Regions from separate parts of the Pseudoalteromonas sp. T1lg76 genome, predicted to be linked through region 1. Evidence: predicted binding sites of a transcription regulator. Region 1 holds the regulator's gene; each other region holds the start of a gene.
What was found. Region 1 encodes ArgR, which controls arginine synthesis, uptake and breakdown. Its sites were predicted from a motif close to ANTGAATANNTATTCANT; they were not measured.

Region 1 (3,189 bases):
GTGGCGGGCAATGAGCTTACCGGGCAGTTATACGTGCGCCCGCACGACTTGCAACTGATACGCGATGACAAGGGGCCTGTAACCGTTGTGTCTAAGCGTTTTGTCGGCACCGAGTATGTTTATCGGGTGCAGGTGTTAGGGCAAGAGATTGAAATACCAGTAAAACAACCTGAACAAGAGTTTTTGCCGGGACAAAGGCTATCTATTACAATTAGTTCACATGCGGTGAATTTTTTCACCGCCTAAAACAGCCCCAGCCCGCAGCGCAGGCGGGCACAATCCAAGAATAAAAACATAGGAAATTAGATGGCCAAAGCGCAATCCGGCGTGTGCGCGCAAGCTAACTTACATGGCTTGCATCTGTTTTTTAATGTCCTTGATGGTCAGGATGAAGCACTCAAGGGCAAACTTGCTCAGCTCCTCGATGTGCAGACGGAGTTTGACGAGCGCTTCTCTGAGGCCATGGTGGCCAGCTTTGTTGCCATCGGCGCTCAGTATTGGCCGCTATTACACCCCCAACGTACACCATCAACACTCACGAGTTTTCCTCGTATCAGTCATAGCGATCATAGCGTCGGTGTGCAGCCATTCGATTTATTTGTGCAAATACGCTCGGACCGTGAAGACGTAAATCACCTTTTTGGTCAGCGGGTTTTGCAATTATTGGCAGGAAAGGTGGAGCTGGTCGAGGAAATCAGCTGTTTCCGCTTTCTCGATGGTCGCGATTTTAACGGCTTTGTTTATGCTCCGGATACCCCTTTCGGGCGCCAGAAAATGCTTACCGCTTTAGTCAGTGACGAAGAGTATTTTGCGCATGGCAGCTATATCCATGTGCAGCGCTTTACCCATAACCTCACGTCCTGGCAGGCACTAAGTCAGGAAGATCAGGAGCTGGTAATGGGACGCACGCGTCTTGACAGTGAACTGTTGATGCCGCTTAACGCCAACAGTCATGCGGTGTGCACCGAGTTAAAAGATGAAAAGGGCCAGCCGTTGTTATTACATCAGGGTATGCCCTTTGCGAGTATGAATAAACAAGGTCTGCTGTCGGTGACCTGCGCCGCCAGTGGTAATGCCTTTGCGCAAATGCTTAATAGCCAGCTGGGTAATTATCTGCATTATGATGCCTGGCTCGACTTCACCCAGGCGGATATGGGCGCGGCTTTCTTTGCTCCCTCGGTGGAATTACTGAAAAGTTTATAAGTAATTGAACAAAGAAAAAGAGGCGAGCGCCTCTTTTTTTATACGTTATCGAATAGTTTGCGTACCCGATCTAAGGTGACATCGATTTCAGACACCTTGGCGGGAGCAATAAAGATGGTATCGTCACCGGCTATGGTACCCAGTACGCCATCGGCCTTGCCCAAGGAGTCGAGCAGGCGGGCAATCAATTGCGCCGCACCCGGGCTGGTGTTGATGATGATCATCATTTCATTGTGAACTATATCGATCACCAATTGGCGCAGTGGGGACTTAGCGGTTGGTACGGCGAGTTCGGCCGGCAAACAGTACACCATTTCCTGTTTGGCATTACGGGTTCGCACCGCGCCGAATTTACTAAGCATGCGCGAAACCTTGCTTTGACTGATGTTGTCAAAACCTTGTTCTTTAAGGGCGTCGACAATCTCACCTTGTGAACCAAAGTTTTCTTCTTTAAGAATTGCCTTAAAGGCTTTTACTAAAGCTTCCTGTTTTTCTTGCGCTTGCATAATGTCATTCTTCTTTGCAAATTGTTGTCAATATTCTACCTAAGAAGTCAGTGTATTTCATCTTAGTAGGGTCTGTTGACCTTTGCTGTTTGTTTCTTCAGCAGTTTGTAGTGTATTTATACAAGGCGGCACATGTGTGGTGTAGTTATTCTACATGAACATGTAACAACACAGTAGAAATGCGCTACAAGCGCTGCCCTAAGGGTTCATCTAAACGCATCCTGCTCTGTGTTACTCGCTATGTACATAGAATGACTATGCACCATAACGAGCGTCGTGACCAGAATGCGTTTAGATTGAACATAAAGTAAACCTCAAAGATAAACAGACCCTAGAATCTTTACAGTTAAGTTTACGACTATGGTCGAGATTATCCTCAAAATAACGCGGATTAATTTGTCTTTATCGCCTATTTTCATTATCTTTAGGCCATCTTTAGGTCTGATGACCCTAATCTCACATAACCTAGTCTCGTTATTTACGGAGAATTAAAATGAAAGTTGCCGTTTTAGGTGCTGCCGGTGGTATCGGTCAAGCGCTATCTTTACTACTAAAAAATAGCCTTCCTGCTGGTTCTGAACTGTCTCTATACGACGTAGCGCCTGTTGTTCCTGGTGTTGCCGTAGACCTATCACACATCCCAACTGCAGTAGCAGTAAAAGGTTTCGGTAAAGACGACCTTGATGCAGCACTAAGCGGTTGTGACGTTGTTTTGATCCCAGCGGGTATGCCACGTAAGCCGGGCATGGATCGTGCTGACCTATTCAACGTAAACGCGAGCATCATCCAGACTCTTGCTGAAGGCATAGTTAAAAACTGTCCTAAAGCCATGGTGGGTGTTATCACTAACCCGGTAAACGGCACTGTGCCAATCGTTGCTGAAGTATTCAAAAAAGCGGGTACTTATGACCCAGCTCGCGTATTCGGTGTAACAACGCTTGATGTTATCCGTGCCGAGACTTTCGTTGCCGAGCTTAAAGGTCTAGACGTTAGCCAGGTTAAAGTTCCTGTGATCGGTGGTCACTCGGGCACAACGATTCTTCCTCTTCTTTCACAAGTGGAAGGCGCTACTTTCTCTGACGAGGAAATCGCAGCACTTACTACACGTATTCAAAACGCGGGTACTGAAGTTGTTGAAGCTAAAGCCGGTGGCGGTAGCGCAACACTTTCAATGGGTGCAGCGGCAGCACGTTTCTGCCTATCACTAGTGAAAGGCCTACAGGGTGAAGACGTGATCGAATACGCTTACGTTGAAGGTAATGGTGAAGACGCACAATTCTTCGCACAGCCAGTACGTCTTGGTAAGAACGGTGTTGAAGAGCTTCTTTCTTACGGCGAGCTAAGCGCGTTTGAGCAAAAAGCAAAAGACGACATGCTTGCAACTCTGAACAAAGACATCCAAGAAGGTGTCGACTTCATGAATAAATAAGCTAACGCCTTTGGGCAGTTAGTCGCATCCCTTGAGTATTACTCGCGGATG
Region 2 (3,189 bases), on a different contig from region 1:
GTTTGTAGTAGAGGCGAAGATACGACCTGCACCACCGGTTGCAAGAACCACGGCTTTCGATTTGAAGTAAACAACTTCACCGGTTTCGATGTCGATTGCTGTACAACCAACAACGGCGCCGTCGTCGTTTTTAACTAGATCAAGCGCATACCACTCAGAATAAACGTTGGTTTTGTTTTTAACGTTCTGTTGGTATAGGCAGTGTAGCAGTGCGTGACCTGTACGGTCGGCAGCAGCCGCTGTACGAGCCGCTTGCTCACCACCAAAATTCTTAGACTGACCGCCGAAAGGACGCTGATATACACGGCCATTTTCAAAACGTGAGAATGGTAGACCCATGTTCTCAAGCTCGGTAATAGCTTCCGGGCCAGTTTTACACATGTATTCGATAGCGTCTTGGTCACCGATGTAATCAGAACCTTTAACGGTATCGTACATGTGCCATTCCCAGTTATCCTCGTGCGAGTTACCTAGCGCAACTGTGATACCACCTTGCGCAGAAACTGTGTGTGAACGAGTTGGGAAAACTTTAGAAATAAGAGCACAAGACTTGCCCGATTCGGTGATAGCTAGTGCTGCACGCATACCCGCGCCGCCGGCACCAATTACTACCGCATCAAATTCGCGAACTGAATATTTCACTTAAACACCCCATAGTACGAATAGGCCGATCACTACGTAAGCAAGAGCCATAAGGTTTAGTACGAAGCCAAGAAACGCGCGTAGTTGAGCGTTCTTTACGTAGTCAGTTAATACCTGCCATAGGCCGATGCGTGTATGCACCATGATGCAAATTAGTGCCACCAGGGTGAACACTTTCATCGCTAGGTTGCCGAATAGGCCTGACCATGCTTCATAGGTTAGTGCTGGAGTGCAAAGCAGATAACCAATAATAAATAGTGCGTAAGCACTGATAACTAGCGCTGTAGCACGAAGAGATACGAAATCCTGAACGCCATTGCGCTTAAGAGATGCTTGATTTAAGACCATAGCCAAACTCCCGCTAAAACAGCAACAATTACCCATAACACTAGGGCTGCTTTAGCCGTCGCGTTACCTGAGTCTAATTCTTTCCACGGGCCCAAATCTTGGACTAAGTGGCGTACACCTGCGATGAAGTGATACGAAAGAACGGTGAGGGTACCCCAGGCGATAAATTTGGCAACAAACCCGGTTAACAGGCTTTTGACAAATTCAAATCCTTCCGGAGAAGATAGAGACTCAGCCCATGCCCAAATCACAAAGGTCAAGGCAAAGAACATTGCTACACCGGTGACGCGGTGAAGAATTGATGCTTTGGCCGTTGCTGGCATAGAGATGGTCGTTAGATCGAGATTTACAGGTCTTTGCTTTTTCACAGTTACTTGCCCATCTTGCTCACATTGAAAAATAGAGCCATCTACATTGTTTTTATAACCATTTATGCATCACTGCATAAATGCGCTCACAGAAATAAACCGTAGACATGCGAAAAATTCACTTTAGGTGTTCGACTTTAAAGCGAATTTCCACTGATTTGTCATAATCGGTTTACTCAAAGACGTTACGGTATTGAACCTCAGACAGTATATAAGTCTGTAGAGGATATTACAATTCTTGTTTAGTCTCGCAGGTTTGCGAATTAGCCATTGGTATAATATTTAATCTGTGAGGAATATTTATTATACCTAGATGCATTAAAATTGACTTTCTACCCCTCTTGTACGTTAGAATGAGCGCAATTTGCTTAACATTAGTATCACGCATAACAGCAGCAGCTTGTTATTCTTATTAGGAGATAAATAGATGGCAGATAAGAAAGCCACAGTTCATATTGATGGACACGACCCTATCGAGCTTCCAATTTATGAAGGCACAGCGGGTCAAGACGTTATCGACGTTCGTACCTTGGGCTCTCACGGTTACTTCACTTACGACCCAGGCTTTATGTCGACTGGCTCTTGTGACTCATCTATCACCTACATCGATGGCGCCAAGGGTGTACTACTACACCGCGGCTACCCTATCGACCAACTAGCCGAAAACTCAAACTACACCGAGCTATGCTACCTACTGTTAAACGGCGAACTGCCAACAGCAGAGCAACTTGAAAAATTCTCAAACTCAATCACATTAAGCACCATGGTCCATGAGAAGGTTGCAGCCTTCTTCCAGGGTTTCCGTGTTGACGCACACCCAATGGCCATGCTGTGTGGTGTAGTTGGTGCTATGTCTTCTTTCTATCACCAGGACCTGGACATTGCCGACCCAATTCAGCGTAAACGCAGCGCCATTCGCCTAGTCGCCAAGCTGCCAACAATCGCAGCCATGGCTTACAAATACACTATTGGTCAGCCTTTCGTTTACCCACGTAACGATCTGAGCTACGCAGAAAACTTCCTACACATGATGTTCTCTGTGCCTTCGGAAGAATACAAGGTAAGCCCAGTGCTAGCGAAAGCTATGGACCGTATCTTTATGCTTCACGCCGACCACGAGCAAAACGCGTCAACGTCGACAGTACGTATCGCCGGCTCTTCAGGCGCTAACCCTTATGCATGTATCGCAGCCGGTATCGCATCACTTTGGGGCCCTGCTCACGGCGGTGCTAACGAAGCTTGCTTGACCATGCTACAAGAAATCGGTTCGGTTGACCGTATCGACGAATACGTTGCTAAAGCGAAAGATAAGAACGACCCGTTCCGTCTAATGGGCTTCGGTCACCGTGTTTACAAGAACTTCGACCCACGTGCCACGGTAATGCGTGAAACCTGTCACGAAGTACTGAAAGAACTTAACATCGAAGATCCACTACTAGACGTAGCTATGCGCCTAGAGCAAATCGCTCTGGAAGACCCATACTTCGTTGAGAAGAAGCTATACCCGAACGTAGACTTCTACTCAGGTATCATTCTTAAGGCAATCGGTATTCCTACCAGCATGTTCACAGTGATCTTTGCTATGGCCCGTACCGTAGGTTGGATCTCACACTGGGATGAAATGCTATCTCAGCCTGGTCACAAGATCAGCCGCCCACGTCAGCTTTATAAAGGCGCGACCAAGCGTGATTATGTGAGCCCGGCAGAGCGCTCATAATCCAAGGTGATTCTTAATATAGGCCAGCTTTATGCTGGCCTTTTTATTTGCCATTTGTATGTAACTCTCTACAATATCGGCCATTGTTTTAGCGCCGCCTTCTTATTCAAAGCC
Region 3 (3,189 bases), on a different contig from region 1:
GAAACTGCTGCTAAATATAAAGAAGCGGACAGCGCCGAATAAGCAAACAGGCTATGCTCTTGGGCGCAACCAAGGGTTATGTCGTTGATAAACGATAAAAATAATACTTAAGCCGGCAGTCGCCGGCTTTTCTTTTTCTTTTCTTTCCATCTCGCCAGCATCTATTACACTTTCATCTAGGCATTAATGGGTGACTATGGAAGTGGGTGATGTTCTCAGTGCGAATTCAGGGAATACTCGTGTTACTCCTCGCGACAAGCTGGCCGTTTAAGTGGGTCGTAGCAGCAGACAAGGTGACACAAGTAACCCTGGAATACCGACTTGATAATCAGAACTACAGTTACACCGGTATGTGGCAGGGTGCGACTCTGAGTTTTGATGGCGGCCGAGAGCGCAAGGCGGTGGTAGCTACTCTTGATTGGCCTCCCTATATAGGCCGGCAAGAATGCCAAGGTGGCTGGCTGCTTCAGTATATGGCGGCGGTGATAATACAGGCCGGCTACAATCCCGAATTTCGCTTTTTACCCTGGGCCCGTGCTGTGCGTATGGCGGAGCTGGGTCATGTGGATATACTCGCTCCCGAATATGAAATAGAAGCTTCGGCACCGTCCGATGTGGTGCTGGGCAATACTCGTTTACAGCATTTAGCCTTGTCCTCTCCTTACGCCCACACTCCCGTGCATTATATTAGCGCCGCCAACAGCGAGCTCACCCAGGCTCCGGCTCCTCAATCCTTGTCCGATTATGCTGTGGGCGTGGTACGTGGCTACCAAAATGCACCCGAGGTTGACAAAGTGCTCGACGGTGGTCGCGTGATTGTGCAGCAAGCCATAGACGACAGCCAGAACCTGCAATTATTACTTTCGGGGCGAGTCAACCTGATTGTGGCCGATCCCCTAGTGATAAACACCCTGGCTCAGCGTCAGAATGTCGCCAGCGATAGCTACCGAGTATTGCAACCGGCTATCACCGAGCAGTCCTTGTATTTTGCGCTGTCAACGGCGCGGCCTCAGTGGCAAAGGTTAATGTTGGATATTAATAGTGAGATCGCGCAGATGCAGAAACAGGCGTTGCGTACGCAACTGATGTCCCGACTCAAACAAGCCTGCCCTGCATACAATTAAAAAACCAGTGAATACCCACTGCTCGCTGTGAATAATTATTCACTATGAGATTTCATTTACGTTAACGTAAAGTGCAGGTTTACCTTAACGTAATTTAGCGTTTTTTCATTTTGACACTGGTGTCATGTTAAAAATAACGAATATAAAGCGGATAAATAGTACAAGGTGTTTACTTTTTATGGTGATCACAAATAATGAAAAATATTCAAGATTGTGAATATGTATTCGTTATTTCGTTGACACCCCAGATGCAAAGGGTTAGCGTTGACGGTCCGCTAGCACCACAGCAAGGGTCAATAATTGCCAAGCTAGCACGCAGTAGCAATGGGGAGAGGGGTCCAACATGTTATATGACTCAAGTTTAGAAAAAGATAATTGCGGCTTTGGCTTAATAGCCCAGGTCAACGGTCAGGTTAGCCATAAACTTATTCGCACCGCCATTACCGGATTGGCGCGTATGGAGCATCGTGGCGGTATTTCTGCCGATGGTAAAACCGGCGATGGCTGTGGTTTATTGATGCAAAAGCCCGATAGCTTCTTTCGTGCTATTGCCAAAGAAAATGATTGGTTGCTGGGTAAAAACTATGCTGTCGGCATGCTTTTTTTAAGTCAGGATCCCGTCCAGGCCCAGGCGGCCAAGACGCTGGTGGCAAAAGAATTAGAGCAGGAAACCCTGACCTTGGTGGGCTGGCGCGAGGTGCCGGTGGATACCAGTTATCTGGGTGATATTGCCTTGGCGCAATTGCCGCAGTTTGTGCAGGTATTTGTCAGTGCCCCTGAGGGCTGGCGGCCCAAGGATTTAGAGCGCCGCTTGTATATCGCCCGGCGCCGAATCGAAAAGCAGTTGCAGCAGGATAAGGATTTTTATATCGCCAGCTTGTCTGGTTTGGTGACCGTCTACAAGGGCTTGATGATGCCCGAAGACTTGCCTAATTTTTATCTCGACTTGGCCGATATGCGTATGACCACGGCGATCTGCGTGTTCCACCAACGCTTCTCTACCAATACCCAACCGCGCTGGCCTTTGGCCCAGCCGTTTAGATATTTGGCGCACAATGGCGAGATCAACACCATCACGGGCAACCGCCAATGGGCCAGAGCTCGCGCCTATAAATTTGCCTCGCCGCTGTTGCCGGACTTACAGACCGCGGCGCCTTTTGTGAATGAAAGCGGTTCGGATTCATCGAGCCTGGATAATATGCTCGAGCTGTTTTTGGCCGGCGGCATGGACTTGTTCCGAGCCATGCGTATGTTGGTGCCGCCAGCATGGCAGAAAAACCGCGCCATGGATGAGGATTTACGCGCCTTCTACGATTTTAACTCCATGCATATGGAGCCCTGGGACGGCCCAGCCGGCATAGTGATGTCGGATGGTCGCTTCGCCGCTTGTAATCTGGATAGAAACGGCCTGCGTCCAGCACGCTATGTGTTGACCCAGGACGGCTTTATTACCCTGGCCTCAGAAGTAGGGATCTGGGATTATGCCGCCGATGAGGTGGTGGAAAAAGGCAGGGTAGGCCCAGGTGAGCTGATGGTCATAGATACTTTGCATGGCAAGGTGTGGCATTCCGATGAAATCGATCAGGATCTAAAAGCTCGCCACCCTTACAAGCAATGGCTTGAGCAAAACGTTAAGCGCCTGACGCCTTTTGAGTTACTGAGCGATAAAGAGGCGGGCAACCGCTCATTCGACGAAGAAACTCTGCTTATCTATCAAAAGATGTTCGCCTATACCAATGAAGAGTTGGATCAGGTGATCCGAGTGATGGGTGAAAATGGCCAGGAAGCGACCGGCTCCATGGGTGATGATACCCCGTTTGCCGTGCTTTCCGAGGGACATAGATCTCTGTTCGACTATTTCCGCCAGAAATTTGCTCAGGTGACTAACCCGCCTATCGATCCACTGCGGGAAAATCATGTTATGTCTTTGGCGACCTGCATTGGCCGCGAACAAAATGTCTTTAACGAGACCACGGGCCATGCCAAGCGCTTGCAGTTTGACACCCCCATACTTATGTATTCCGACATGGTACAGCTGCGCAGCGCCAATGATGAGCACTACAGC
Region 4 (3,189 bases), on a different contig from region 1:
CGTGCGGATCAGGCGTTGTTGGATCAGATCATGCGCAGCGGCGCTGAGAAAGCCAGAGCGAAGGCAGCGCCGACATTAAAAGCAGTGTACGACGCACTTGGCTTTATTCCGCGTCCTTAAGCGTTAGGGCAGAAATAGACTAATCCAAAGCCAAGCGTGTAAATGCTTGGCTTTTTAGTGGAAGATTCCATGTTATTAATGATCGACAACTACGACTCATTTACCTTTAACTTGGTGCAGTATTTCCAGCGTCTTGACCAGGAAGTCTTGGTTAAGCGCAACGATGAATTGACCCTGGCCGATATTCAAGCGCTTAAACCCGAGCATATAGTACTGTCGCCCGGACCATGCAGTCCCAATGAGGCGGGTATTTCCCTTGATCTGGTGCGCCGTTTTCAGGGCAGTATTCCTATTCTTGGTGTTTGCCTAGGACATCAAACCATAGCCCAGGCCTTAGGCGCTCAAGTGGTGCGTGCCAGAGAGGTTATGCATGGTAAAACTTCTGTGATACGTACTACACAGCAGGGCGTTTTTGCCGGATTAGACGAGCGCATTGAGGTGTGTCGTTATCATTCCTTGGTGGTGGCCCCGGAAACCTTACCAGCCGAGCTGAAAATTACCGCTTGGACCGAGAATGAGCAGGGGGAGATGGATGAAATCATGGGCTTATTGCATACCGATAAGGCCTTAGAAGGGATTCAGTTTCACCCGGAAGCCATTCTTACCCAGCACGGGTTGGACATGCTAAAGCACTTTATCCAGCGAAATTAACGCTCAGAATATAGCAACTCAGCAGGCACACTTGGTTCAAGTCTAAAGGCGTAGATTCCTCGCGCCAATGTGAGTACCAACTTACACCTCTTCATCAAAGAAGACATTGAAGCTTAAGCCTGTGCTTTATGACTCCACCTAGGTAAGCCGTCATAGTTCAGCGGCGTGGCCAAGATTTTGGTGCAGGCCAATGGCTCTTGCCAGAACCATTGGTTGTAGCGGATGAACGGCGGTAATGCTGTGGCTATCTTGGCCTGCAAAATCCTCAACTTACCCCTTTACCTGGTATCGATTTAGGTACTTTCACCCAGCAAACTGATGCAAAATAAGCCGTTGCTGAAAATATTTTGTAAATTTTTTACGTATATTCATTCAAATACTGTTCAGTATGCGCTTTGACGGCGGCAACTCATGCCATATGGCTTCTTTATTAATGGCGCTAAAATAGTTATTCACTCAAGGTGAAAATCTACCCTCAATGCCTGTGTTTACGGGGTCTGCATGAAAGCTTTGCATGAGACTTTACGGGTTTTTTCTGAAATAATGATGTTATTCATGTAGTGCTTTGTCCGTCGCCTTAATGGCGGATTTCATAGCCTTGTTAAGAGTGTTGCACTAGCTTTAAGGTCCCCAGACCTGTACTTGGTACCCACTTTTAACGCCAGACTCAATGAGGAAAGAAAATGACAGTTAATCGCGCTTTATTTGATGAAGTAATGGTTCCTAACTACAACCCATCGGATGTGATCCCGGTACGCGGCGAAGGTGCTCGTGTATGGGACCAGCAAGGCCGTGAGTTTATCGACTTTGCCGGTGGTATTGCGGTTAACTGTTTGGGTCATTGTCATCCAGCGCTAGTTACGGCATTAAAAGAGCAGGGCGAGAAACTTTGGCACCTGTCGAATATTTGGACCAATGAGCCGGCACTGCGTTTAGCCAAAAAAATGACCGACGCGACCTTTGCCGAGCAGGTTTATTTTGCCAACTCGGGTGCGGAAGCTAACGAAGCGGCACTAAAGCTTGCTCGTCGCTGGGCCCTAGATAACTTCGGTGCACAAAAATCAAAAATCATTGCCTTTAACCAAGGCTTCCACGGTCGTACCTTCTTTACCGTAACCGTGGGTGGCCAGGCTGCTTATTCAGACGGTTTCGGTCCTAAGCCGGGTGATATTGTGCATTGTGATTACAACGACCTGGAAGCATTCAAGTCATTGATCGATGACAACACGTGTGCGGTTATGATGGAGCCACTGCAAGGTGAAGGCGGCATCATTGCTCCTGAAGCTGATTTCGTTAAGGGCGTACGTGAGTTGTGCGATAAGCACAATGCACTGCTTATTTTCGATGAAGTACAAACAGGTGTTGGCCGTACCGGTGAGCTTTATGCTTATCAGGGTCTGGGTGTAACTCCAGATATCATGAGCTCGGCTAAAGCCTTGGGCGGCGGTTTCCCTATCGGTGCCATGCTGACCACTACAGAGATTGCCAAGCACCTTAAGCCGGGTACGCACGGTTCAACCTACGGCGGTAACCCGCTGGCGTGTGCGGTAGCCGAAGCGGCTTTCGACACTATCAATGACCCTGCGGTATTAGCAGGCGTAAAAGAAAAAGAAGCGCTATTTAAGCAACTTCTAAATGACATCAATGCTAAGTACGATGTTTTCAGTGATGTGCGTGGTAAAGGCTTGCTTATCGGTGCAGTAGTGAACGATAAGTTCAAGGGTCGTGCCCGTGAATTCCTGGTTGCCAGCATGGAACAAGGTTTGATGTCGCTTGTGGCCGGTGCCGATGTGGTACGTTTTACACCGTCATTGGTGATCAGCGAAGAAGAGATTCGTGAAGGCATGGCACGCTTTGAAAAAGCGGTTGCCAGCCTAGTTTAAGCACTTCACCGCGGCGTTCTGTCTAACTACTAGAACGCCGGTCAATTTGAAGTTTGGCGCTGCATGGCGCGGCGCCAGGCTTGTTATGGTTTAACCTTTAGGGAGTAAGCGGATCTATGATGGTTCTTCGCCCAATCCGACAACAAGATTATCAAGAGCTGCTCGTTATCGCCGAGGAGTCGGGGCATGGTTTTACCTCGCTGCCACTGAATGAAGAGTTGTTGCAGAATAAGATCACCCGTTCTATTGAATCCTTCGCCAAGCCGACAGCAAAAGCCGGTGATGAAGGCTACTTGTTTGTTCTTGAAGATAGCGAAACCGGTGAAATCGCCGGTACCTGTGGCATTGAAGCTGCGGTGGGTTTAGATGATGCATTTTATCACTACCACCTTTCCAAAGTGATCCACTCGTCTCGCACCTTAGGTGTGTACAAGGCGGTTGATATTCTAACCCTGTGTAACGATTACACCGGCGCCACCGAACTTTGTACGCTGTTCCTGAAGGAAAAATATCGGCAAAAATTTAATGGCAAGTT

Region 2: the regulator ArgR is predicted to act here: its motif matches at 1,671-1,688, upstream of C2M35_RS09660 (citrate synthase).
Region 3: the regulator ArgR is predicted to act here: its motif matches at 1,337-1,354, upstream of gltB (glutamate synthase large subunit).
Region 4: the regulator ArgR is predicted to act here: its motif matches at 1,211-1,228, upstream of C2M35_RS13000 (aspartate aminotransferase family protein).

The regions. Positions count from the first base shown of each region.
Region 1 covers NZ_PQCE01000010.1:14,606-17,794, forward strand. The annotation lists gene C2M35_RS04290 (ABC transporter ATP-binding protein) at 1-246, shown strand, start outside; gene C2M35_RS04295 (Dyp-type peroxidase) at 307-1,203, shown strand; gene argR (transcriptional regulator ArgR) at 1,242-1,709, opposite strand; gene mdh (malate dehydrogenase) at 2,203-3,138, shown strand.
Region 2 covers NZ_PQCE01000025.1:49,193-52,381, reverse strand. The annotation lists gene sdhA (succinate dehydrogenase flavoprotein subunit) at 1-642, opposite strand, end outside; gene sdhD (succinate dehydrogenase, hydrophobic membrane anchor protein) at 643-990, opposite strand; gene sdhC (succinate dehydrogenase, cytochrome b556 subunit) at 981-1,358, opposite strand; gene C2M35_RS09660 (citrate synthase) at 1,786-3,075, shown strand.
Region 3 covers NZ_PQCE01000003.1:51,131-54,319, reverse strand. The annotation lists gene C2M35_RS00825 (Grx4 family monothiol glutaredoxin) at 1-42, shown strand, start outside; gene C2M35_RS00820 (substrate-binding periplasmic protein) at 294-1,124, shown strand; gene gltB (glutamate synthase large subunit) at 1,468-3,189, shown strand, end outside.
Region 4 covers NZ_PQCE01000034.1:109,819-113,007, forward strand. The annotation lists gene trpS (tryptophan--tRNA ligase) at 1-120, shown strand, start outside; gene C2M35_RS12995 (anthranilate synthase component II) at 190-771, shown strand; gene C2M35_RS13000 (aspartate aminotransferase family protein) at 1,455-2,654, shown strand; gene astA (arginine N-succinyltransferase) at 2,771-3,189, shown strand, end outside.